DNA from 4 places in the Nocardia sp. NPDC051052 genome. Region 3 is predicted to be linked to each of the others. Evidence: riboswitches for the same ligand, from Rfam matches in the RefSeq annotation. Region 3 holds a riboswitch; each other region holds the start of a gene.
The links. A riboswitch is a leader RNA that binds a small molecule or an ion and turns the genes downstream of it on or off. The one in region 3 is predicted to bind S-adenosylmethionine.
Positions count from the first base shown of each region.

Region 1: it holds a riboswitch for S-adenosylmethionine, as region 3 does, so the genes downstream of both, ACIBCN_RS03165 (amino acid ABC transporter permease) here and ACIBCN_RS12465 (aminotransferase class V-fold PLP-dependent enzyme) in region 3, are expected to answer to the same signal.
Region 2: it holds a riboswitch for S-adenosylmethionine, as region 3 does, so the genes downstream of both, ACIBCN_RS32205 (rhodanese-like domain-containing protein) here and ACIBCN_RS12465 (aminotransferase class V-fold PLP-dependent enzyme) in region 3, are expected to answer to the same signal.
Region 4: it holds a riboswitch for S-adenosylmethionine, as region 3 does, so the genes downstream of both, ACIBCN_RS33820 (bifunctional o-acetylhomoserine/o-acetylserine sulfhydrylase) here and ACIBCN_RS12465 (aminotransferase class V-fold PLP-dependent enzyme) in region 3, are expected to answer to the same signal.

Region 1 is NZ_JBITFL010000001.1:712,511-717,791, reverse strand. It holds gene ACIBCN_RS03180 (LppM family (lipo)protein) at 1-259, shown strand, start outside; gene ACIBCN_RS03175 (glycosyltransferase) at 232-1,416, shown strand; gene ACIBCN_RS03170 (hypothetical protein) at 1,484-2,197, opposite strand; SAM riboswitch class I at 2,417-2,511, shown strand; gene ACIBCN_RS03165 (amino acid ABC transporter permease) at 2,750-3,778, shown strand; gene ACIBCN_RS03160 (amino acid ABC transporter ATP-binding protein) at 3,775-4,542, shown strand; gene ACIBCN_RS03155 (ABC transporter substrate-binding protein) at 4,542-5,281, shown strand, end outside.
Region 2 is NZ_JBITFL010000010.1:329,477-334,757, forward strand. It holds gene fgd (glucose-6-phosphate dehydrogenase (coenzyme-F420)) at 48-1,058, shown strand; gene ACIBCN_RS32200 (O-succinylhomoserine sulfhydrylase) at 1,137-2,351, opposite strand; gene ACIBCN_RS32205 (rhodanese-like domain-containing protein) at 2,422-2,838, opposite strand; SAM riboswitch class IV at 2,853-2,969, opposite strand; gene ACIBCN_RS32210 (hypothetical protein) at 3,033-3,479, opposite strand; gene ACIBCN_RS32215 (FAD-dependent oxidoreductase) at 3,939-5,281, shown strand, end outside.
Region 3 is NZ_JBITFL010000003.1:458,779-464,059, reverse strand. It holds gene ACIBCN_RS12475 (Pls/PosA family non-ribosomal peptide synthetase) at 1-2,039, opposite strand, end outside; gene ACIBCN_RS12470 (LysE family translocator) at 2,370-3,017, opposite strand; SAM riboswitch class IV at 3,128-3,241, shown strand; gene ACIBCN_RS12465 (aminotransferase class V-fold PLP-dependent enzyme) at 3,289-4,650, shown strand; gene ACIBCN_RS12460 (flavin reductase family protein) at 4,688-5,239, opposite strand.
Region 4 is NZ_JBITFL010000012.1:25,455-30,735, reverse strand. It holds gene ACIBCN_RS33830 (MFS transporter) at 1-962, opposite strand, end outside; gene ACIBCN_RS33825 (TetR/AcrR family transcriptional regulator) at 1,090-1,809, shown strand; SAM riboswitch class IV at 1,861-1,971, shown strand; gene ACIBCN_RS33820 (bifunctional o-acetylhomoserine/o-acetylserine sulfhydrylase) at 2,065-3,402, shown strand; gene ACIBCN_RS33815 (homoserine O-acetyltransferase) at 3,399-4,559, shown strand; gene ACIBCN_RS33810 (TetR/AcrR family transcriptional regulator) at 4,598-5,251, opposite strand.

The DNA of each region.
Region 1 (5,281 bases), on a different contig from region 3:
CGGCAATCGCGAGGGCGACAACATCGTCTCCTGGAAGCTGCCCGCCGGTGACGTCTCCACGTTGCGCGCCGAGGTCAGCTACGCCGACCCGAACACCCGCTCGTTCGCTGGCTGGGCGGGCATCGTCGGCGGCATCACCCTCGCCGTGGCCGCCGTCATCGCCGCCATGGCCTTCATGGACCGCAATCCGCCCGCACCGGGTGCTCCGACCGGCCTGTCCTGGAGCCGGTGGTGGAAAACGGTCAAGCAGGGCCGCTGAGCCGTTCGCCGGTGCGGGCGGCCGCGTGGGCCGGTGCCGGAATCTCGTTGGCGGGCGCTGGGATCGCGCTGTACAACCGGATCACGGTGCGACAGCTGGCGGATACCGCCGTCGAGGTGATCGAGCCGGTCACCGTGTGTGTTCCGGCTCGTGACGAGGCCGCGCGGCTGCCCGGGTTGATCGCGGATCTGCGGGCACAGCGTGGCGTCGCGCGGATGCGTGTCGTGATCATCGATGACGCGTCCGATGATGAGACCTATGCGATGGCCGTCGACGCGGTCGGTGGGGATCCGCGAATCACGGTGTTGCGCAACGACGCCGAGCCGCCCACCGGATGGACCGGCAAAGCCGCCGCGTGTGCGCGACTGGCCGAATCGGTGGTCACGCCCGTGCTGGTGTTCGTGGACGCGGATGTGCGGCTGGCGCCGGGAGCGATCGCCGCGGCCGTCACCGAATTACGCAGGCAGCGCGTCGTTGCGTTGGTGTCGCCATGGCCGATACAGCGGGCCGAATCGGTGGTCGAGGGCTTGGTGCAGCCGTTGCTGTGCTGGTCGTGGGCGGCCACGCTGCCGATCGCACCGGCCAACCGGAGCCTGCGACCGTCGACTTCCGTTGCCTGCGGCCAATTTCTGGTGTTCGACACCGCCGCCTACCGTGCCATCGGCGGACACGCGGCGGTGGCCGCCAGCGCCACGGAAGACCTCGACATCGCCCGAACACTGCGTCGCGCAGGACAATCCACCACCCTCGTTGCCGGGGGCCGCATGGCAAGCACCCGGATGTATGCGGGCACTGCCGAACTCGAGGCCGGTTACACCCGCTGGCTGTGGTCCGCGTACGGCGGCACCATCGCGGGCGGAGCGGTCGTGGGAACGATTGCCGCCCTGGCTTATTGGGTCCCGCCATTGGCGGCTATCAGTGGTCGTGGGGTGATCCGCCGCGCCGGTGTCCTCGGCTACGCGGCGGCCGTCACCGGCAGGCTGCTGGCCCGCTCCACCGAAACCTGCGGCCCGCTCTCCCCCGCTGATGTCCTTGCGGCCCTGGCCCACCCGTTCTCCGTGGCGGCCTACTTGCGGCTCTGGGCGCGCTCCCACCGCGCCCGAGGACGGGGCGCGCTGCGCTGGAAGGGTCGCGCGCTCAGGTCTGACGGCGGGTAGCCCGATCATTCGCGGCACCACGACTGCGGACCTGAAAATGACCCGCTCGCAACGTAAGCGGCACCACTTACGGAACCTCGGTGATCCCCACCGTCGGCAGGAAGAAGCAGGACTTGCCGCCGTTCTCGACGGTGCCGAAGACCGCGGCGAGCACCGTGCCCTGGCCGGTGTCGACAGGCACGGCGCGGACGCCACCCATCGGGAGGGCGGCGAAGAAGAAGTCCTGGATGGCGCGTTCGGCGATCGGGCGCAGGGCGACCGGGACCTCGGGCGGGATCATCGCGCGCAGGATGGTGGACAGCGGACCCATCGAGGCGAGGCCGCCGCGGCCGCTGGTCACGTTCAGCCAAGCCACCTGCATGCCGGTGGTGTCCGGCCCGTCCTGGTTCAGGCCGTAGGGGACGAAGGTGAACATGGTCTGTCCGGCCTTGACGGCGGACAGGTCGAGTCCGGGGATGGTGACCGAGGTCTTGGGCCATGGGCCCGGCACCGCACCGGCGACGGCCGGGGCGAGACCGAGGGAGTTGCCGTTGAGGCAGTACGCGGCCGCGGTCGGATAGAGGAACGGCTGCATGCCGAAGGCGCGCAGGCCGTCGATCGCGGTGTTGTAGACGCCGAACAGGTCGCCGGGAGCGACGGTGCCGGTCTGGTTGGTGCCGGGCGGCACGGGGGCCGTCGTGGGCGGCGCCGGGGCCGCGCCCGCGGTGGGGGCCGCGAGCGCCAGCGCGACCGAGCAGGTCACGACAGCGGACAGCATGGTCAGACGGCGCGGTACGGCCACGGAGACCTCTTCTCCTCGTCGACGCGAATCGAAGGCTGACGGTACTCCGGCAAACGCTGTGAACAGGCGGTATTGCTTGCGGCAAGCTCTCGGCGTGTCTCCCGGCCGCGACGGCGGCCCCTTACACTCACGATGATTACTTCCCTTGCCCAAGGGTCCCCCCGCTGGGCATGATAATTCGGCTCGACCCTGACATCATCCGGTGTCCGGATCGGACGACAACCATCCAGAGCGACCGAGAGACCTGGCTCGTCGACGTCGCAGCAACCCCCCGGTTCACCGGGTGCGGGTGCTTCCGCCGGGACCGATGGAGGAACCGAAGTGATCATCGCCGCTGTCCGAGGCACCCGTTGGCGCCGTCGCCATATCGATCAGTGCACAGTGACGTCCGCGAGCTGTCGGGGCTGACCCGCAGCCAGGCTGTTGCACCCGTCGCTGGCCGGGTGATGTGATCGCCGCCCGATGGGGGCGCGGTCTCGTTCGTTCTTCCGAAGGACCTCGACAATGAGTGAGCGCAGCGAGCGAGCAATAGGCATAGCTGCCACCGCAGTCATGACGGAGCACGGCGATTCGATCGCCACCGCCACGCCCGCACCCGGCGCCGGGACTGCTGTCCGTACCGAATCCGCGCTCGCGCCGGACGAATCCCCCACCGCACCGGGCGATTCCGCGCCGACCGTCGCCAAGACGTGGCACCCGTGGCGTTGGGTGATCAGTGCCGTCGCGCTCGTCCTGCTCGCGCAGTTCATGCACGGTCTGGTCACCAACCCGGGTTGGGATTGGCCGACTTTCGCGAAGTACATCACCGCCAAGTCGGTGCTGGCCTCGCTGAAGGTGACACTGGAACTCACCGCGTGGGGCACCGCCCTCGGCTTCCTGCTCGGCACCGCGCTGGCTATCGCGCGGTTGTCCAGCAATCCGGTGCTGCGGGTGATCTCGTGGTGCTACATCTGGGCGTTCCGGTCGATTCCGCTCATCGTGCAGCTGTTGTTCTGGTTCAACATCGCCTACCTGTACCACACACTGTCGGTCGGAATCCCGTTCGGCCCTTCGTTTTTCACCTTCGAGGTGAACGGCGTGATCAGCGGATTCACCGCGGCGGTGATCGGGCTCGCGCTGCACCAAGCGGCGTATTCGGCCGAAATCATTCGTGCGGGCATCATCTCCGTGGACGCCGGGCAACTCGAAGCCGCTGCCGCGCTGGGCATTCCGAAGGTGCGGCAGTTTCGCTCCATCGTGGTCCCGCAGGCCATGCGCTCGATCCTGCCCAACGCGACCAACGAGGTGATCAGCCTGTTCAAGGGCACTTCGATCGTGTCCGTGATGGCGATCGCGGAGCTGTTCTACCAGGTCCAGGTGATCTACGGCCGTAACGGGCGGGTGGTACCGCTGCTGCTGGTCGCCACCGCCTGGTACATCGTGCTCACCACCGTTCTCTCGGTGGCGCAGTACTACATCGAGCGCCACTACGCCAAGGGCACTCAGCGCACACCGCCGCCGTCACCGACACAGCGGGTCTGGCAGAAGCTGCGCGAGATCGCCGAATCCGGTTCCACCGCACCACGAGGAGCGACCCGATGACCGCCGCACTCGCCGTCGAGGTCCGCGGCGTCCGCAAAGCCTATGGCGCGCACGAGGTGCTGCGCGGCGTCGACCTGACCGTGCGCTCCGGCGAGGTGGTCACGGTGATCGGCCCGTCCGGTTCCGGCAAGTCCACGCTGCTGCGGGTGGTCAACCACCTGGAGTCGCTGGACGCGGGCACCGTGCACATCGACGGGGAGCTGATCGGCTATCGCCTGCGCCGCAATACTTTGCACGCGCTGCCCGACCGCGAGGTGCGCAAGCAGCGCTCCCGCATCGGGTTCGTCTTCCAGCAGTTCAACCTGTTCCCGCATCTCACCGTGCTCGACAATGTCACGCTCGCACCGCTTTCCGCGCAGCGCCGGGACCGCAAGGAGGTCGAGGCCGAGGCGCGGGTGCTGCTGGACCGGGTCGGCATCGGCGCACTGGCCGACGCGTACCCGCGCAGGCTGTCCGGCGGGCAGCAGCAGCGGGTGGCGATCGCGCGGGCACTTGCCTTGCGTCCCAGGGTGATCCTGTTCGACGAGCCGACCTCCGCACTGGATCCCGAGCTGGTCGGCGAGGTGCTCGACGTGATCCGTGACCTCGCGCACGGCGGCACCGCGCTGGTGATCGTCACCCACGAGATCGGCTTCGCCCGCGAGATCGCGGACACCGTGGTGTTTCTCGACGCGGGCGCGATCGTAGAGCAGGGCACGCCCCAGGCGGTTTTCGATAATCCGCGCCACCCGCGCACCCGCGCGTTCCTTTCCAGAGTCCGCTGATGAACAGGTATCCGATGAAGCTCTCCGCCCTGGCCACCGCCGCCGCCACCGCGATCGTACTGCTGGCCACCGGCTGCACCGATCCCGAAGCGGAGTCCGCGGTCAAGCCCGCCGGTGCGATCACCTTCGACCTCTCCGCCGCCCAGACCGCCCGCGTCCGCGCCGCCAAGGTGGACAGCATCGCCGCCGAGGTGCCGCAGGCCATTCGCGATCGCGGCACGTTGGTGGTGACCGGTGCGTCCGGCACGGCGCCGCCGCTGCGCTTCTACGCCGACGACGACAAGACCGTGGTCGGCTCCGAGATCGATTTCGCCTCCTTGGTCGCCGACATCCTCGGCCTGAAACTCGATGCGCAGGTGGCGGATTGGGCGCAGAACTTCGTGCGCATCGATTCCGGCGAGGTCGACGCCTTCGTCTCCAACGTGACGGTCACCGAGGAGCGCAAGGAAAAGTACGACTTCGCCACCTACCGCAACGACACCGTCGCGCTGGAGGTGCCCAAGCAGAGCACCCTCGACTTCAAGGACCGCAAGAGCCTGGCGGGCAAGCGGATCGGCGTCAGCAGCGGCACCAACCAGGAGCAGCTGCTGGTGAAGTGGAACGAGCAGAACCGCGCGGACGGCTTGGCGCCCATCGACATCGCCTACTTCCAGCAGACCAGCGACTACTATCTGGCGCTCGCCTCACAGCGGCTGGACGGCTACATCGGCCCGAACCCGACCGCGATCTACCACTCCGC
Region 2 (5,281 bases), on a different contig from region 3:
GAATGCCCGCACCACAGGTGTGCAGCGAAGCGACAGGAGTGGCGCACATGGGTGAGCTAAAACTCGGATACAAGGCGTCGGCGGAACAGTTCGGGCCGCGCGAACTGGTGGAGATCGCGGTGCTCGCCGAGGAACACGGTCTCGACAGTGCCACGGTGAGCGACCACTTCCAGCCGTGGCGGCACAAGGGCGGGCACGCGCCGTTCTCGCTGGCCTGGATGGCGGCGGTCGGCGAGCGCACGAAGCGGATCCAGCTCGGTACCTCGGTGCTCACGCCCACCTTCCGCTACAACCCGGCCGTGATCGCGCAGGCGTTCGCCAGCATGGGTTGTCTGTACCCCGACCGGATCATGCTCGGCGTGGGCACCGGCGAGGCGCTCAACGAGATCGCCACCGGATACAAGGGCGAATGGCCCGAGTTCAAGGAGCGTTTCGCGCGGCTGCGCGAGGCGGTCGAGCTGATGCGCGCGCTGTGGACCGGCGACCGCGTCGACTTCGCTGGTGAGTACTACAACACCGTCGGCGCGTCCATCTACGACGTGCCCAAGGGCGGCATCCCGGTGTACGTCGCCGCGGGCGGACCGCTGGTCGCGCGCTACGCGGGCCGCGCGGGTGACGGCTTCATCTGCACCTCCGGCAAGGGCATGGACCTCTACACCGAGAAGCTGATGCCCGCCGTCGCCGAGGGCGCCGCCAAGGCAGGCCGCACCATCGACGACATCGACCGGATGATCGAGATCAAGATCTCCTACGACACCGATCCCGAACTGGCACTGGAGAACACCCGCTTCTGGGCCCCCCTGAGCCTCACCCCCGAACAAAAGCACAGCATCACCGACCCCATCGAAATGGAAGCCGCCGCCGACGCCCTCCCGATCGAGCAGATCGCCAAACGCTGGATCGTCGCCAGCGACCCCGACCAGGCCGTAGACCTCATCAAGCCCTACCTCGACGCCGGCCTCAACCACCTGGTCTTCCACGCCCCCGGCCACGACCAACGCCGCTTCCTCGACCTCTTCCAACGCGACCTGGCCCCCCGCCTCCGCGCCCTGGCCTGACCCACAGACCACCCGCACGTCGCACAGGGACTGAACGCCCGCTGCGACGTGCGGGCGTCGATCTGTGTGGACGATCCGCTAGCTGAGGGCGCGGTCGAGGTCGGCGAGGAGGTCTTCTAGGTCTTCCAGGCCGGTGGAGATGCGCAGGACGCCGTCGGAGAGGCCGATGGTGGCTCGGCCTTCGGGGCCCATGGCGCGGTGGGTTGTGGTGGCGGGGTGGGTGATCAGGGATTTGGCATCGCCGAGGTTGTTGGAGATGTCGATGATGCGTAGGCGGTTGAGGACTTCGAAGGCGCGCTTCTTCGCCTCCTGCGGGGGGGCATTCAGTTCGAAGGTGACCACGGTGCCGCCGGCGCTCATCTGGCTGGTGGCCAGGTCGTGCTGCGGATGTGATTCCAGGAACGGGTATTTCACCCAGCTGACCGACTTGTTGGACTCCAGGAAGCGGGCGATGCGCAACGCGGATTCGGTCGAATGGCGCACGCGCAGCGGCATTGTCTCCAAACCCTTGAGCAGCGTCCACGCGTTGAACGGGCTCAGGGCCGGACCGGTATGGCGCATCAGGGTTTTCACCGGGCCGTCGATGTAGTCCTTCGCGCCGAGGATGGCGCCGCCGAGCACCCGGCCCTGGCCGTCGATGTGTTTGGTGCCGGAATAGACGACCACGTCGGCGCCCAGTTCGAAGCCGCGCTGCAGCAGCGGGGTGGCAAAGACGTTGTCCAGCACCACCTTCGCGCCCGCGGCGTGCGCGAGTTCGGTGACCCGGCGCACGTCGACGAGGGTCTGCATGGGATTGGCCGGGGTCTCGAAGAACACCGCCTGGGTGGGCACGGACAACGCCTGCTCCCACTGCTCCAGATCTTCGCCGTCGACGAAGACGGTCTCGACGCCCCAGCGCGGCAGGATCTCGTTGCACACCACGAAGCAGGACCCGAACAGGCTGCGCGCGGCGACAATTCGGTCGCCGGCACCGAGCAGCGCGCCCAAAGCGGTGAATACCGCGGACATTCCGCTCGCGGTCGCGAAGCATGCCTCGGCGCCGTCGAGCAGCCGCATCCGCTCCTCGAACATGGCCACCGTCGGGTTGCCGTAGCGGGAGTAGACGAAATGCTCCACATCGCCGGTGAACGCGGCCTCGGCGGCCTCCGCGCTCTCGTAGACGAAGCCCGAGGTCAGGTAGAGCGCCTCGGAGGTTTCCTCGAAACCGGAGCGGCGCAACCCCCCGCGCACCCCGAGGGTCGCGGGGCCGACGCCCTCGGGCAGCGGCTTGTCGAACGCACCACCGGTAATCACGACTGCCTCCCTACGCCGCACGACCGCACCTCGGTACCCACCAACGCCGTCGCGGACCTACAGCACGTGCTCATGACTGCCGCCAGGGCAAGCCGAGGGCACGCCAGCCGGTTCCGCCGCGATGTCCGTCGGCGTCGACCGGGCCTTCGAAACCCTCGAGCACGTTGTACGAGGTGCCGAATCCGGCCTGCGTCGAGGCGATCGCCGCGCCGATGGAGCGCTGTCCCGAGCGGCAGAGGAAGATCACCGGGGCTTCGGGATTGTGGCCGTCGAGCGCCGTGACCAGCTGCTCGGTGAACTCGCCGTTGCGCGTGCCGGTCGAGTCGACCCACTCGATCAGCACCGTCGGGCGCTCGATCGAACTGGTGTCCGGCACGCCGACGAACTTCCATTCGGCCTCGGTACGCACGTCGACCAAGACAGCTTCGGGGTTGTCTCGCAACAGATCCCAAGCCTGCTGCGGGGTGATGTCACCGGCATAACTCATCTGGACCCTCCTAGAATCCGCACTTGCCACGCTCGGGTTTGACGCGCGGCCAGGTCGTCACCCGGAGCACCCCACCGCGGAGGAGGGTTGCCGACCAGTATTGCCGGGGCTTGACACTGGTTCTCATGACCTTCTGCTGAGATTGCCTGGACTGGGGTCACCCTGTCAAATGGCTGCTCACGGTATGAGAATGCTCAATTACAGACCAGCCATTTGTCGCCGGATCTGGTCAGATTCCAGGTGGAAGTCTGCTCATCGCCGTCGACCTTGGTGGTGACCGTCGCCTTCGCCCGGTCGCCGTCGACCTTCGGATCATCGAGTTTCGTGATTTCTACAGTCTTTCCGCCGCCGGACCGCCCGGCAAGTGGGGACCGCTTCGGATCGAAGCCCTGGCAGCCCGCGCCTGGTGGGGGCACCAGGTCGGTGTTGTTGGACCCCTCGACGAAGTCGCGCACCGCGGCGGCGATCCGGTCCGATTCTGTGACATTTTTCTCAGCGGGCGACAGCACCCCGCCGAGCACGATCGCGCCGAGCACGAGCACCGCGATGACGGCCGCGGCGACGAACGGTGCCACGGAACGCTTGTCGGTCTGATCGACCTTGATGACTTCGTCCTCGGCAGGTGACTGCTGATCGCTCATACGACGATGATCCCTGGTCGGCGGCGATATCCGGCGCGCGCCCCCGCACTGCCCCGGCGCAGGCGACGAAGGTTGTTGTGCCGCGCGGGGAATCAACGGTGCGCGAGCGGGTAACCCCGTAGCGCACGTCGGCGGCATCCGTTCAGTTCACGCACCGCCGAGGGCGGCCGCACGCACCACCGATAGAATCGCGAGACTGCGGCCTGCTGTCATAGCCGCGGCTGGGGTGGCCACGAGCCGACAACTCCAGCGTCCGCGCCGCCAGGTGCAACCAGCCAGCGCGTAACTTAGCCTAGGCTAAGGAAGACGCCGTTAATTTGTTCTCGACCATAAGGGTGCGCGTAAAAGATGACCGAACAGAGTGCAGAGTCGATCAGCGGTGTTCGCGAGCCCTCCGTGGTTACGCAGGCTGCCTCCTCCGGGCTTGACGCGGACACCGCCGGTAACCGCCCGCTGCGCATCGCCATCGTCGGCGCCGGACCGGCCGGGATCTATGCCGCCGACGCGCTGATGAAGTCCGATGCCGAGGTCAGCATCGACCTGTTCGAGCGCATGCCCGCGCCGTTCGGGCTGATCCGCTACGGCGTCGCGCCGGACCATCCGCGCATCAAGGGCATCATCACCGCCCTGCACAAGGTCCTCGACAAGCCGCAGGTGCGCCTGCTCGGCAACATCGACTACGGCACCGACATCACCCTCGATGACCTGCGCACCTTCTACGACGCGGTGATCTTCTCGACCGGCGCCAACGCCGACCGCGCGCTGGGCATCCCCGGCATCGGCCTGGACGGCTCCTACGGCGCGGCCGACTTCGTGTCCTGGTACGACGGTCACCCGGACGTGCCGCGCACCTGGCCGCTGGACGCGGAGAAGGTCGCCGTGCTCGGCGTCGGCAATGTCGCCCTCGACGTGGCCCGCGTGCTGGCCAAGACCGGCGACGAGCTGCTGCCGACCGAGATCCCGCCGAACGTCTACGCGGGCCTCAAGGCCAACAAGGCGCTCGAGGTGCACGTGTTCGGCCGCCGCGGCCCGGCGCAGGCCAAGTTCACCCCGCTGGAGCTGCGCGAGCTGGATCATTCGCCGACCATCGAGGTCATCGTCGATCCCGAGGACATCGACTACGACGAGGGCTCCGAGGCCGCGCGCCGCCACTCCAAGCAGGTCGACATGATCGCGAACACGCTCGAGCAGTGGGCGATTCGCGACGTCGGCAACCGCCCGCACAAGCTGTTCCTGCACTTCTTCGAGTCGCCCTCGGAGATCCTCGGCGAGGACGGCAAGGTCGTCGGCCTGCGCACCGAGCGCACCCAGCTCGACGGCACCGGCAACGTCAAGGGCACCGGCACCTTCAAGGAATGGGACGTGCAGGCGGTCTACCGCGCCGTCGGTTACCTGTCGCAGAACCTGACCAGCCTGCCGTTCGACGACCAGGCGGGCACCGTGCCCAACGAGGCGGGCCGCGTGATCGGCGACGAGAACGCCGACGGCGCCGACCGCTACGTGCCTGCCACCTACGTCACCGGTTGGATCAAGCGCGGCCCGGTCGGCCTGATCGGCCACACCAAGGGCGACGCGAACGAGACGGTGGCCTGCCTGCTCGACGACAGCGCGAACTTCACCCCGGCCGCGCAGCCGGAGCTGGACGCCGTCACCGCCTTCCTGGAGGGCAAGGGCATCCCGTTCACCACCTGGCAGGGCTGGTACCGCCTGGACGCGCACGAGCGCTCGCTCGGCGAGCCGGAGGGCCGCGAGCGCGTCAAGGTCGTCGAGCGCGAGGACATGCTGCGGGCCAGCGAGCCGCA
Region 3 (5,281 bases):
ACCAGGGTCCACCACCAGGACAGGTGCGGCAGCCACGGCAGCGAGCCGGACCAGCCCGCGGCATTGCCGACGATGGCCAGCCAGGTGAGCCATTGCAGGCCGGTGAGTGTGGTGAGCGGAATGGTGGCCAGCACCTGAGCGCACTGCGCGCGCAGCGGCGTCGGTCGCACGACGCGCTCTTCGACCGCGACGGCCGGTGTGCTCCGCTCCAGCAGTTCCACCAGCGCGCCGAGGCGGGGGTGGTCGTAGAGGTCGGCGACGGTGATCTGTGGATAACGCGCGCGCAGCGCGGTCACCATCTGGGCCGCGGCCAGCGAGCCGCCGCCCAGGTCGAAGAAGTCCGCGTCGAGATCGGTGACCTCGCCGCCGAGTACCGAATCCCACAGTCCGGCAACCCATTGCGCGGTGCCGGTGAGATCGTTGTCGGCGTCGTCGTCGGTGCTGTTCGGCAGCGGCCACGGCAGGGCGTTACGGTCGACCTTGCCGGAGGTGCGGGTCGGCAGTTCGTCGACCACCGCGAGCCTGGGCACCAGCGGCGCCGGAAGGTGTTCGGCGAGTTGGGCTCTGGCGGCTCTGGTGTCGAAATCGGGGCCGGTGCCGGCGAGGTAGCCGACCAGGATCTTGTTGCCCGCCTTGGTGGTTCGGATCGCGGCGGCGGCGCCGGTGACGCCGGGCAGGTGCTGCAGCGCGTTGTCGATCTCGCCGAGTTCGATGCGGCGGCCGCCGAGCTTGATCTGGTCGTCGGCGCGGCCGAGGAAGACCAGGCCCGCGCTGTCGTTGCGGACCAGATCGCCGCTGCGGTAGGCGCGATCCCAGCCGACCGAGGGCAGCGGCGCGTACTTTTCGGCGTCCTTCGCGGGATCGAGGTAGCGGGCCAGGCCGACGCCGCCGATCACCAGTTCGCCGGATTCGCCCTCGGCCACCGGGTTTCCGGCCGCGTCGATCACCACGAGGTCCCAGCCGTCCAGCGGCAGCCCGATCCGGATGGGCCAGGAGCCGTCGAGCAGCGCGGCGCAGGCGACCACGGTTGCCTCGGTGGGGCCGTAGGTATTCCACACCTCACGATCCGTATCGGTGTTGGATTCGCCGCGTTCGCGGTGCCCTCCGTGGTTATGCTCCGCTGCCTCCTCCGGGCCCGTCGCTCGCGCGGCGGTGTTCCCCGCAAGACGTTCGGCGAGCTCGGGCGGCACCGCTTCACCACCGAAGATCAACAGCCGGACGGCGTCCAGCGCCTCGGCGGGCCAGGTGGCGGCCAGCGTCGGTACCGTTGACACGATGCTGATTTCGCGCCGCACCAGCCATGGGCCGAGATCGGCGCCGGTGCGGACCAGGTCGCGCGGGGCGGGGACGAGGCAGGCGCCGTTGCGCCAGGCCAGCCACATTTCCTCGCAGGAGGCGTCGAAGGCGACGGAGAGTCCGGCGAGCACCCGGTCACCGGGACCGATCGGGGCATCCGGCAGGAACAGGCGGGCCTCGGCGTCCACGAACGCGGCGGCGTTGCGATGAGTCACCGCAACACCTTTCGGCGTTCCGGTGGAGCCGGAGGTGAAGATGATCCAGGCGTCGTCGGTGGGGGTCGGCAGCGTGCTGGTGCTCGCGTCGGCCGGATTGTCCGCTGCGGCACGGATTCCCGCCGGCGTCGTCGCGATGCCCGCCGCGGTGACGATCGCGGTGACCTGAGCCTCGCCGAAGACCAGCTGGGCTCGCTCGTCCGGGTCGTCGGCGTCGACCGGCACATACGCGGCGCCCGCGTACAGGACGGCGAGGATGGTCAGGTAGAGCTCCCTGGAGCCCGACGGCATCCGAACGCCGACCCGGTCGCCCGGCCGCACGCCCGCCGTGGCGAGCCTGGCCATGGTCTTCTCGATCTCGACGACGAGTTCGAGGTAGCTGAGCACCACCTGGCCGTCATCGATGGCGGGTGCGTCCGGATGGGTCAGCGCGGTCGCGGTCAGGATGTCGACGAGGGTCCGGGCCTGCGGCGTGTGCGCGGTCCGGAGTAGTGGGTCAACCGTCACATCAACCTGTGGTTGGAGCATGACGCCCTGCCCACCTCCCATTCGACCTGCCTCGCACTTCCCTGGTGTTGTTTGTGTCATAGCTGGGTTACCAGTTGGCAAACGCCCTGGTGACCAGTTGTCCACGGTACTCGGGGTTGTCGACGTTTGTTGCTCACCGCCGCGGATGCCGCTCGGGAGAACGCGGGCGGGGTTGTTGCAGGTCGTGGCGATTTCTGCCGGGCGCGCCGAAGCAAGGCCTGGTGGGCGGGTTACCCGGTGGGTTCGCTGGGCGGTCGCTGAACCGACCTGCTCAACCCGGTGTGATTCCCCTCATCGGCCTGGTGATCCTGCAGCTCAGGGCGTTTCGGGTCACGCCGCGGAGGCGGCGGTGCCGACGCCGAGGGCGGTCAGGATGGCGGCGCTGGCAAGTTCGAGCCGATCCCGGATCCTCGGGCGGCGCAGCAGCGCGACCGCGCGAGCGGCGGCCAGCGCCAGGAGCACCATCGCGACCGCCGCAATCGACGATTCGACGGCACCGAGCGCGAGGGTGTTGGCGAAGGTGACCTCGGTCAGGAATTGGGGCAGCACGGCGAGATAGAACAGGCCGACTTTCGGGTTGAACATGCACGAGACAACGCCCGCGGTGAACGCCGAGCGAACCGATGCGCGGGTGCCGCCGCCCGCCTTCGCGATGCCGGCGGCGCCGTCGGATTCCTGGCCGGCCCTGCGCTGCCGCCGTTGCTCGAGCAACGCGCGAATACCCAAGTACACCAAGTAGATTCCACCGATCAGCTTGAGCGCGCGGTACGCCGTCGCCGACTGCTCGAGCAGCGTGGCGACGCCGGCGGCGACCACCACCGCCCACAGCAGCCCGCCCAGCGACGACCCGATCGCGGCCGCGACGCCCGGTCGCGCGTCGACCAGCGAGAACCGCAGCACCAGGAACGAATCCGGCCCCGGCGTGAGCGCCAGCAGGACGCATAGGCCGATGAAGCTGATCAGCAGCGAAAGTGACACCTCACGATGTGAACTCAGAACGGCCGAATTGGCAACGCTTTATTGCCCGCCGACACACGCGGCGGCGCCGTGGTTGACAGCGCCGGGGGACATCTGCCAATCTCGGGATAGGTCATGAGTACCAGCGTTCAGCCCCGGCTTGCTGGTCGGCAACCCTCCTCCGCGGTGGGGTGCTCCGGGTGACGACCGGGCTGACACCCGACCGGGTGCGGCAAGCGCGGACTCGACGAATCGTCTGATTGCGGGTCCCAGAGCCGACGGGATTTTCGTGATGACTGCTGTGGTAACTCAGGACGCCAGGGGACGGCAGACGGCGGAGTCGGCGGGGTGGGTAAGCTCTGCCCCCCTCGCCCGGGTATCCGGCGACGACCTCCAGGTGCCCCTCGTCCAGGGCGGGACGACCACCTACGCCAACTTCGACTACGCCGCGAGCGCACCCGCATTGGCCCAGGTCACCGACCGGGTACAGCAACTGCTGCCGTTCTACGCGAGCGTGCATCGCGGCGCGGGCTACGCCTCGCGGATCTCCACCGAGTGCTACGAGGCGGCCCGCGGTTCGGTGACCCGCTTCCTCGACGCGACCGACGACCAGGTGGTGGTGTTCACCCGCAACACCACCGACTCGCTGAATCTGCTCGCGTCCTGCGTGCCCGGCGACACCGTGGTGCTCGACATCGAGCATCACGCCAACTTCCTGCCGTGGACCAGGCACGGCCGCCGCGTCGTGCAAGCCGCGGCCACCGTCGAGGAGACCGTCGGGCGGTTGGTCGCCGAGCTGTGTAGCAAGCCCGCCGCGCTGCTCGCGGTCACCGGCGCGTCCAACGTCACCGGCGAGGTGCTGCCGCTGGAGCGCCTGGCCACCATCGCCCACCAGTGCGGCGCCCGCATCCTCGTCGACGCCGCTCAGCTCGCGCCGCACCGGCGAATCAGCCTGCGCGACACCGGCATCGACTACCTCGCGTTTTCCGGGCACAAGCTGTACGCGCCGTTCGGCGCGGGCGTGCTGGTCGGCCGCCGCGACTGGCTCGACACCGCGCAGCCCTACCTGGCCGGTGGCGGCGCGGTCCGTGAGGTCACCACCACCGGCGCCGAATGGGCGCCCGCGCCGCAGCGGCACGAGGGCGGTTCACCCAACGTGCTCGGCGCCGCCGCACTCGCCGCCGCCTGCGACGCGCTCAGTCGAATCGACGCCGACACCCTCGCCGCGCACGAACACCGCCTGGCCGACCGACTGCGCGACGGCCTCGCCGCCATCCCCGGCGTCAACCTGCTGCGCATCTGGAACGACGCCCCCGACACGGTCGGCATCGTCGCCTTCACCCTGGACGGCTTCGTCCCCGGCCACGTCGCCGCCTACCTCTCCGCCGAACACGGCATCGGCGTCCGCGACGGCCGCTTCTGCGCGCACCCGCTGCTCGCCCGCCTCGACCTCGACGGTGCCCTCCGCGCCAGCATCGGCCTCGGCACCACCCTCGCCGACGTAGACCGGCTCATCGAAGCCGTCGCCACCCTCGTGCGCACCGGCCCGGCCTGGAACTACGCCACCACGCAAGGACTTTGGAACCCCACCCCCGAAACCCGCCCGTTCACCTCCGAAGCCTCGATCGGCGCGGCGCCCTGCCTCGTCGGCTAGTCCGGCAATAGCGGTCGTCCGACCTGGACGACCGCGCTCAGTCGCCGAGTTTGGTCGGGCGGTGGTAGCGGCCGTTGTAGTAGAGCAGGGGAGCGGCGGCGGGAGTTTCGTTGGTGTTGTCGTGGACTCGGGTCACCAGGCCGACGACGAGGGTGTGGTCGCCGAGCGGGATCAGTTGGTGGATGGTGGCGCGCAGCCAGATGGGGGTGCCGTGCAGGACCGGTTCGCCGGTGTCGAGGGTGGTCCACAGCGAGCGGTCGGTGAAACGGTCCGCAGCTGTGCGGGCGAAACGCTGAGCCAGGTCGTGCTGGTGTTCGCCGAGGAAATGGATGACGACGGAGTCGGCATCGAGCAGAGCGGTCAGGCTGGAAGAGGTGTGCGCGATGTTGAAGGACACCAGCGGGGGCGCCAGCGACAGCGACGCGAAAGACGTCGCGGTGAAGCCGATCGGGCCGTTCGGAGAGTTCAGCGTGACAACGGTGACGCCCGCCGGATAGTGGCGCATCGAGGCGCGGAATTGCTCGGCGGTGATTCCGCTCAGATCATCAGGGACCTGGAAATCCGTGGCGGGCCGTTCTGCTTCGGTCACCCGCCCAAAACTACGCCGTCCCGCCTCTCCGCGTATTTAGGC
Region 4 (5,281 bases), on a different contig from region 3:
GGCAGGAACGCGAAACCGGCCTTCAGCGACGAGTAGCCCAGCGTGATCTGGAAGTAGTAGCTGAGGAACAGGAACATCGCGAACATGGCGATCGGCACAAGCAGCGCGGCGAGGAACGCGCCGCCACGGTTGATCTCGCCCGGAATGTGCAGCGGCAGTAGCGGATTGGCCGAGCGCCGTTCGATGACGACGAACGCGATCAGCAGCGCGGCACCGGCGATGAGCAGGCCGAGGGTGCTGCCGGACAGCCAGCCGTCCTCGGCGGCGCGGCTGAACCCGTAGACGATCGAGATCAGGCCGAGCGTCACGGTGACCGCGCCTGGCACGTCGTAGCCGCCGGTACGCGGCGTCGGCACGTCCTTGACCACCCACGCCAGCGCGCCGAGCAGGGCGAGCAACGCGATCGGGGTGTTCACCAGCAGGCACCAGCGCCACGAGGCGTACTCGGTGAGCGCGCCACCGGCGATCAGTCCGAGCGCGGCACCACCGGCCGAGATACCCGCGAACACGCCGAATGCGGTGGCCCGCTCGCGCGCCTCGGTGAAGGTCACCGACAACAGCGACAACGCCGCCGGTGCGAGCAACGCCGCGAACGCGCCCTGCAGTGCGCGCCCGGCGAACATCTCCGCGCCGTTCTGCGCGAGACCGGCAAGTGCCGACGCGGCGGCGAAACCGACCAGGCCGATGATGAACATCCGGCGTCGGCCCAGGTAGTCGGCCAGCCGACCGCCGAGCAGCAGCAGGCCGCCGAAGATCAGCGTGTAAGCGGTCAGCATCCACTGCTTGTTGCCGTCGCTGATGCCGAGATCCTGCTGGGCGAACGGCAGCGAGATGGTCACGATGGTGGCGTCCAGCACCACCATGAGCTGGGCCAATGCGATAACGCCGAGGGCGAACCAGCGCGCCGAACCGCCTCGTTTTTCAGATATTTCTACCGCTTGCGCAGTGTCGGTCACGGTCATCTCCTCATCGTTCGAACTCGGTGGCTATCCTGTCAGCAGGCGCCAATTGGCGTCAAGCGAAAAATGTCGTGATGCGACATTTGGCGGTTAATGACACGAAAACACTGGGTTTCGATAAGGTGGGAGCATGCTCGAGTCACCGACGCCGACGGGCGCGAGTGCCGCAGCGCAGACCACTGCGAGCGCCGCGACGAACGCCAACCCCGGCCTGCGCGAACGCAAGAAGCAGCAGACCAGGTTGCGGATCATCGAGATCGGCCTGAACTTGTGCGAAGCACAGGGTTTCGACGCGACCACGGTCGAGCAGATCGCCAATGCGGCCGACGTATCGCCGCGCACGATCAACCGGTACTTCGACAGCAAAGAGGACATCGTCCTCGGTCCGATCCAGGACTTCGGCCAGGCCGTGGCGGCGGCGCTGCGCCAGCTCCCGGTCACCGACAACGAACTGGAATCGCTGCGCACGGCGTTTCTGCAGGTGGTCGACCGAGCCGTCAGCGAACCCGGCGGCGGGCCGGTCTCCTTCCGGCAATTCCAGCAGATGCAGCGGATCGTGCGCAGCAGTCCCTCGGTCAGCGCGCGCAGCATCGAACACGCCGATAACAAGAACATCGCCATCGCCGAGGTGGTCGCCGAGCGGCTCGACAGCACGCCCTGCGCGCTCCCGGTGCGGCTGATTCTCGGCACCTGGCAGCTCATCGGTCACCTGGCCATGGAATGCGGCGAGAGCATGTTCGACTACGACGATCTGCACGAGGCCGCCGCGGCAGGCCGGAACTCCTTCACCGCGGCGTTCAAAGAGTTCTTCCGCGTCTGCGGCGGCGCGCGGACCAGCGCGTCCGGCTGAGTTCGACGACAGAATTCGGCCGCCGCTCGACGGCCGGTTATGATGCCCTCAGGTCATGAGTGCCAGCGCGAAGCCCCGGCTTGCTGGACGGCAACCCTCCAGCAGCGGTGGGGTGCTCCGGGTGATGACCGGGCTCTCGAAGGTCGAGAGCAAGCGCGCTTTCAGGAGGTTCCCGAAATGTGTTGTTGTCCTTCGCCTAAATCCCGATAACCCCCTGTAGTTCTGGCGAACAACCTTTTCCTTGGAGCAACGCTCATGAGTAATTCCACCCTGCCCGCGGCCGATATCGATCCCACCGCGCAGTGGTCCTTCGAGACCAAGCAGGTGCACGCGGGCCAGGCACCGGAAGCCACCACCGGCGCCCGGGCCCTGCCCATCTACCAGACCACCTCGTACGCCTTCCGCGATACCGATCACGCCGCGGCGCTGTTCGGCCTCGCCGAGCCGGGCAACATCTACACCCGGATCATGAACCCCACCCAGGACGTGGTCGAGCAGCGCGTCGCCGCGCTCGAAGGTGGTGTCGCCGCACTGCTGCTGGCCTCCGGACAGGCCGCGGAGACGTTCGCGATCTTGAACCTGGCGGCCTCGGGCGATCACATCGTGTCCAGCCCGCACCTCTACGGCGGCACCTACAACCTCTTCCACTACTCGCTGCCCAAGCTCGGCATCGAGGTGTCCTTCGTCGACGACCCCGACGACCTGGACCAGTGGCGGGCCGCGATCCGGCCGAACACCAAGGCGTTCTACGGCGAGACCATCGCCAACCCCAGCAGCGCTGTCTTCGACATCCCCGGTATCTCCGCCGTCGCGCACGAGGCCGGGCTGCCGCTGATCGTGGACAACACCGTTGCCACGCCGTACCTGATCCAGCCGCTGGCGCACGGCGCCGACATCGTCGTGCACTCGGCGACCAAGTACCTCGGCGGGCACGGTTCGGCGGTGGCGGGTGTGCTCGTCGACGGCGGCACCTTCGACTGGACGGTGACCGACGCGCAGGGACAGCCGCGCTTCCCCGGCTTCACCACCCCGGACCCGAGCTATCACGGCGCGGTGTTCGCCGACCTCGGCGCGCCCGCCTTCGCGCTCAAGGCGCGCGTGCAGTTGCTGCGCGACCTCGGCTCGGCGATCTCGCCGTTCAACGCGTTCCTGATCAGCCAGGGCATCGAGACGCTGAGCCTGCGGGTCGAGCGGCATGTCGCCAACGCCAAGGCGGTCGCCGAATTCCTGACCAACCAGCCCGACGTCACGAAGGTGATCTACGCGGGTCTGCCGACTTCGCCCTGGTACGAGCGGGCCAAGCAGCTGGCACCGAAGGGTCCCGGCGCGATCGTCGCCTTCGAACTGCGCGGCGGTGTCGATGCGGGCAAGAAGTTCGTCGACGGATTAGTCCTGCACAGCCATGTGGCTAACATCGGAGATGTGCGCTCCCTCGTGATTCATCCCGCGTCGACCACACATTCGCAGCTGACGCCCGACGAGCAACTGCTCGCCGGTGTCACGCCGGGTCTGGTCCGTTTGGCGGTGGGGATCGAGGGCATCGAGGACATTCTGAGCGACCTGCGTGCCGGTTTCGCGGCGGCGGCGACGTGACGGTGAGTACCGAACCGAGTTTCGCCCGTTCGTCCGGGGTGGCCCTGCCACCCCCGGACGGGCGGCTCGGCATCATCGCCATCGGAGACGTGAAGCTGGAAAGCGGCGCGGTCATCCCGCAGGTGCACCTCGCGGTGCAGCGGTGGGGCGAGCTCTCCCCCGCGCTGGACAACGTGGTGCTGGTCGAGCACGCGCTGACCGGCGACTCGCACGTGGTCGGCCACCCGGACGACATTCATCAGCTGCCCGGCTGGTGGGACGGGATGGTCGGGCCGGGCTGTCCGCTCGACACCGACAAGTGGTGTGTGATCGCGACGAACGTGCTCGGCGGCTGCCAGGGCAGCACCGGCCCTTCGACGCTGGCGCCCGACGGAAAGCCTTGGGGCGCACGGTTTCCGGATATCTCCATCCGCGACCAGGTGTCCGCCGAGGCGGCGCTGATGGACCGGCTCGGCATCGAGCGGCTTGCCGCGGTGGTCGGCGGGTCGATGGGCGGCATGCGGGTGCTGGAGTGGATGGTCGGCGCGCCGGACCGGGTCGGCTCCGCGCTGGTGCTGGCCGTCGGCGCCCGCGCCACCGCCGACCAGATCGGCACGCAGACCACCCAGATCGCGGCGATCAAGGCCGATCCGGACTGGCAGGGCGGCGATTATCACGACACCGATCGCGCCCCGATGGCCGGCATGGGCATCGCCCGGCGGATCGCGCACCTGACCTATCGCACCGAGGACGAGCTGGATCACCGGTTCGAGAACAGCGCGCAGGGCGCCGAGGATCCGTGGCGCGGCGGCCGGTACGCGGTGCAGAGCTACCTCGACCACCAGGCCGACAAACTCTGCGGGCGTTTCGATCCCGGCACCTACGTGCTGCTGACCGAGGCGATGAACCGGCACGACGTCGGGCGCGGACGCGGCGGCGTCCGAGCGGCGCTGGCCGCGACGCCGGTGCCGTGCGTGGTCGGTGGCGTCGACTCCGATCGGCTGTATCCGCTGCGCACGCAGCAGGAACTCGCCGAGGGATTGCCGGGCTGCGACGGACTCGAGGTCGTGCACTCGCGCGACGGACACGACGGGTTCCTCACCGAGGCCGCGGCGGTGTCCAAGTTGCTGACCGAGACGATGCGGTTGGCGCAGCAGAGCCGTCAGCCTGCCAACTGAATCCACTTCGAGCGCAGCGGTTTCCGCCGCGCGCGCGATCAATCGGCGGCGGGGGCGCCGACCAGCAGGCCGACGATGGCGTGGACGAATCCCTGGAGGCGTTCGCGCGGGTATTCGTCGGGCTCGCTGACCGCCAGCCTGCCGAGCATCTCGGCGACCTGTAGCAGCGAGTTGGTGAGCAGACCGGAATCCACTCCGGCCCAACGGGGTTCGAGCGCGGTGCCGATCCGCACCAGCGCTTCGGCCTGGTCGAAGATGCCCGCGCGGGACTTGCGCAATGCCTCGCGATATTCGTCGGGGGCGTTGCCAGGTCCGGCGAGGATCAGGCGCCAGCGGGTCGGATTCTCCAGTGCCACACCGACGAACGCCTCGACGGTGGCCGAGGCCGCGACGACCGGGTCGGCGCCCATCAGGTCGGTCGGCATGGTCTCGGCGACCTGCTCGAGGCCGCGCTCGCGCTCCCGTTCCAGCAGTGCCGCAACGAGTTCGGCGCGAGTTTTGAAGACGGTGTAGAGCACCGGCTTGCCGACGCCTGCCTCCTGGGCGACCGCCTCCATGCTCAGTTCGTGCAGTTCCGCCCGGCTCAGCACCGTGAAGGCGGCGTCGAGCAGCTGGGCTCGTCGCTGCTCCGGCGGCAGCCGTGGCGCGTAGCGCCTGCGCGGCTTGTCCGCCGCAGTACGCGATGTCGTCACTGCCGCTGCACCTCCATGCGGTTCATCCTG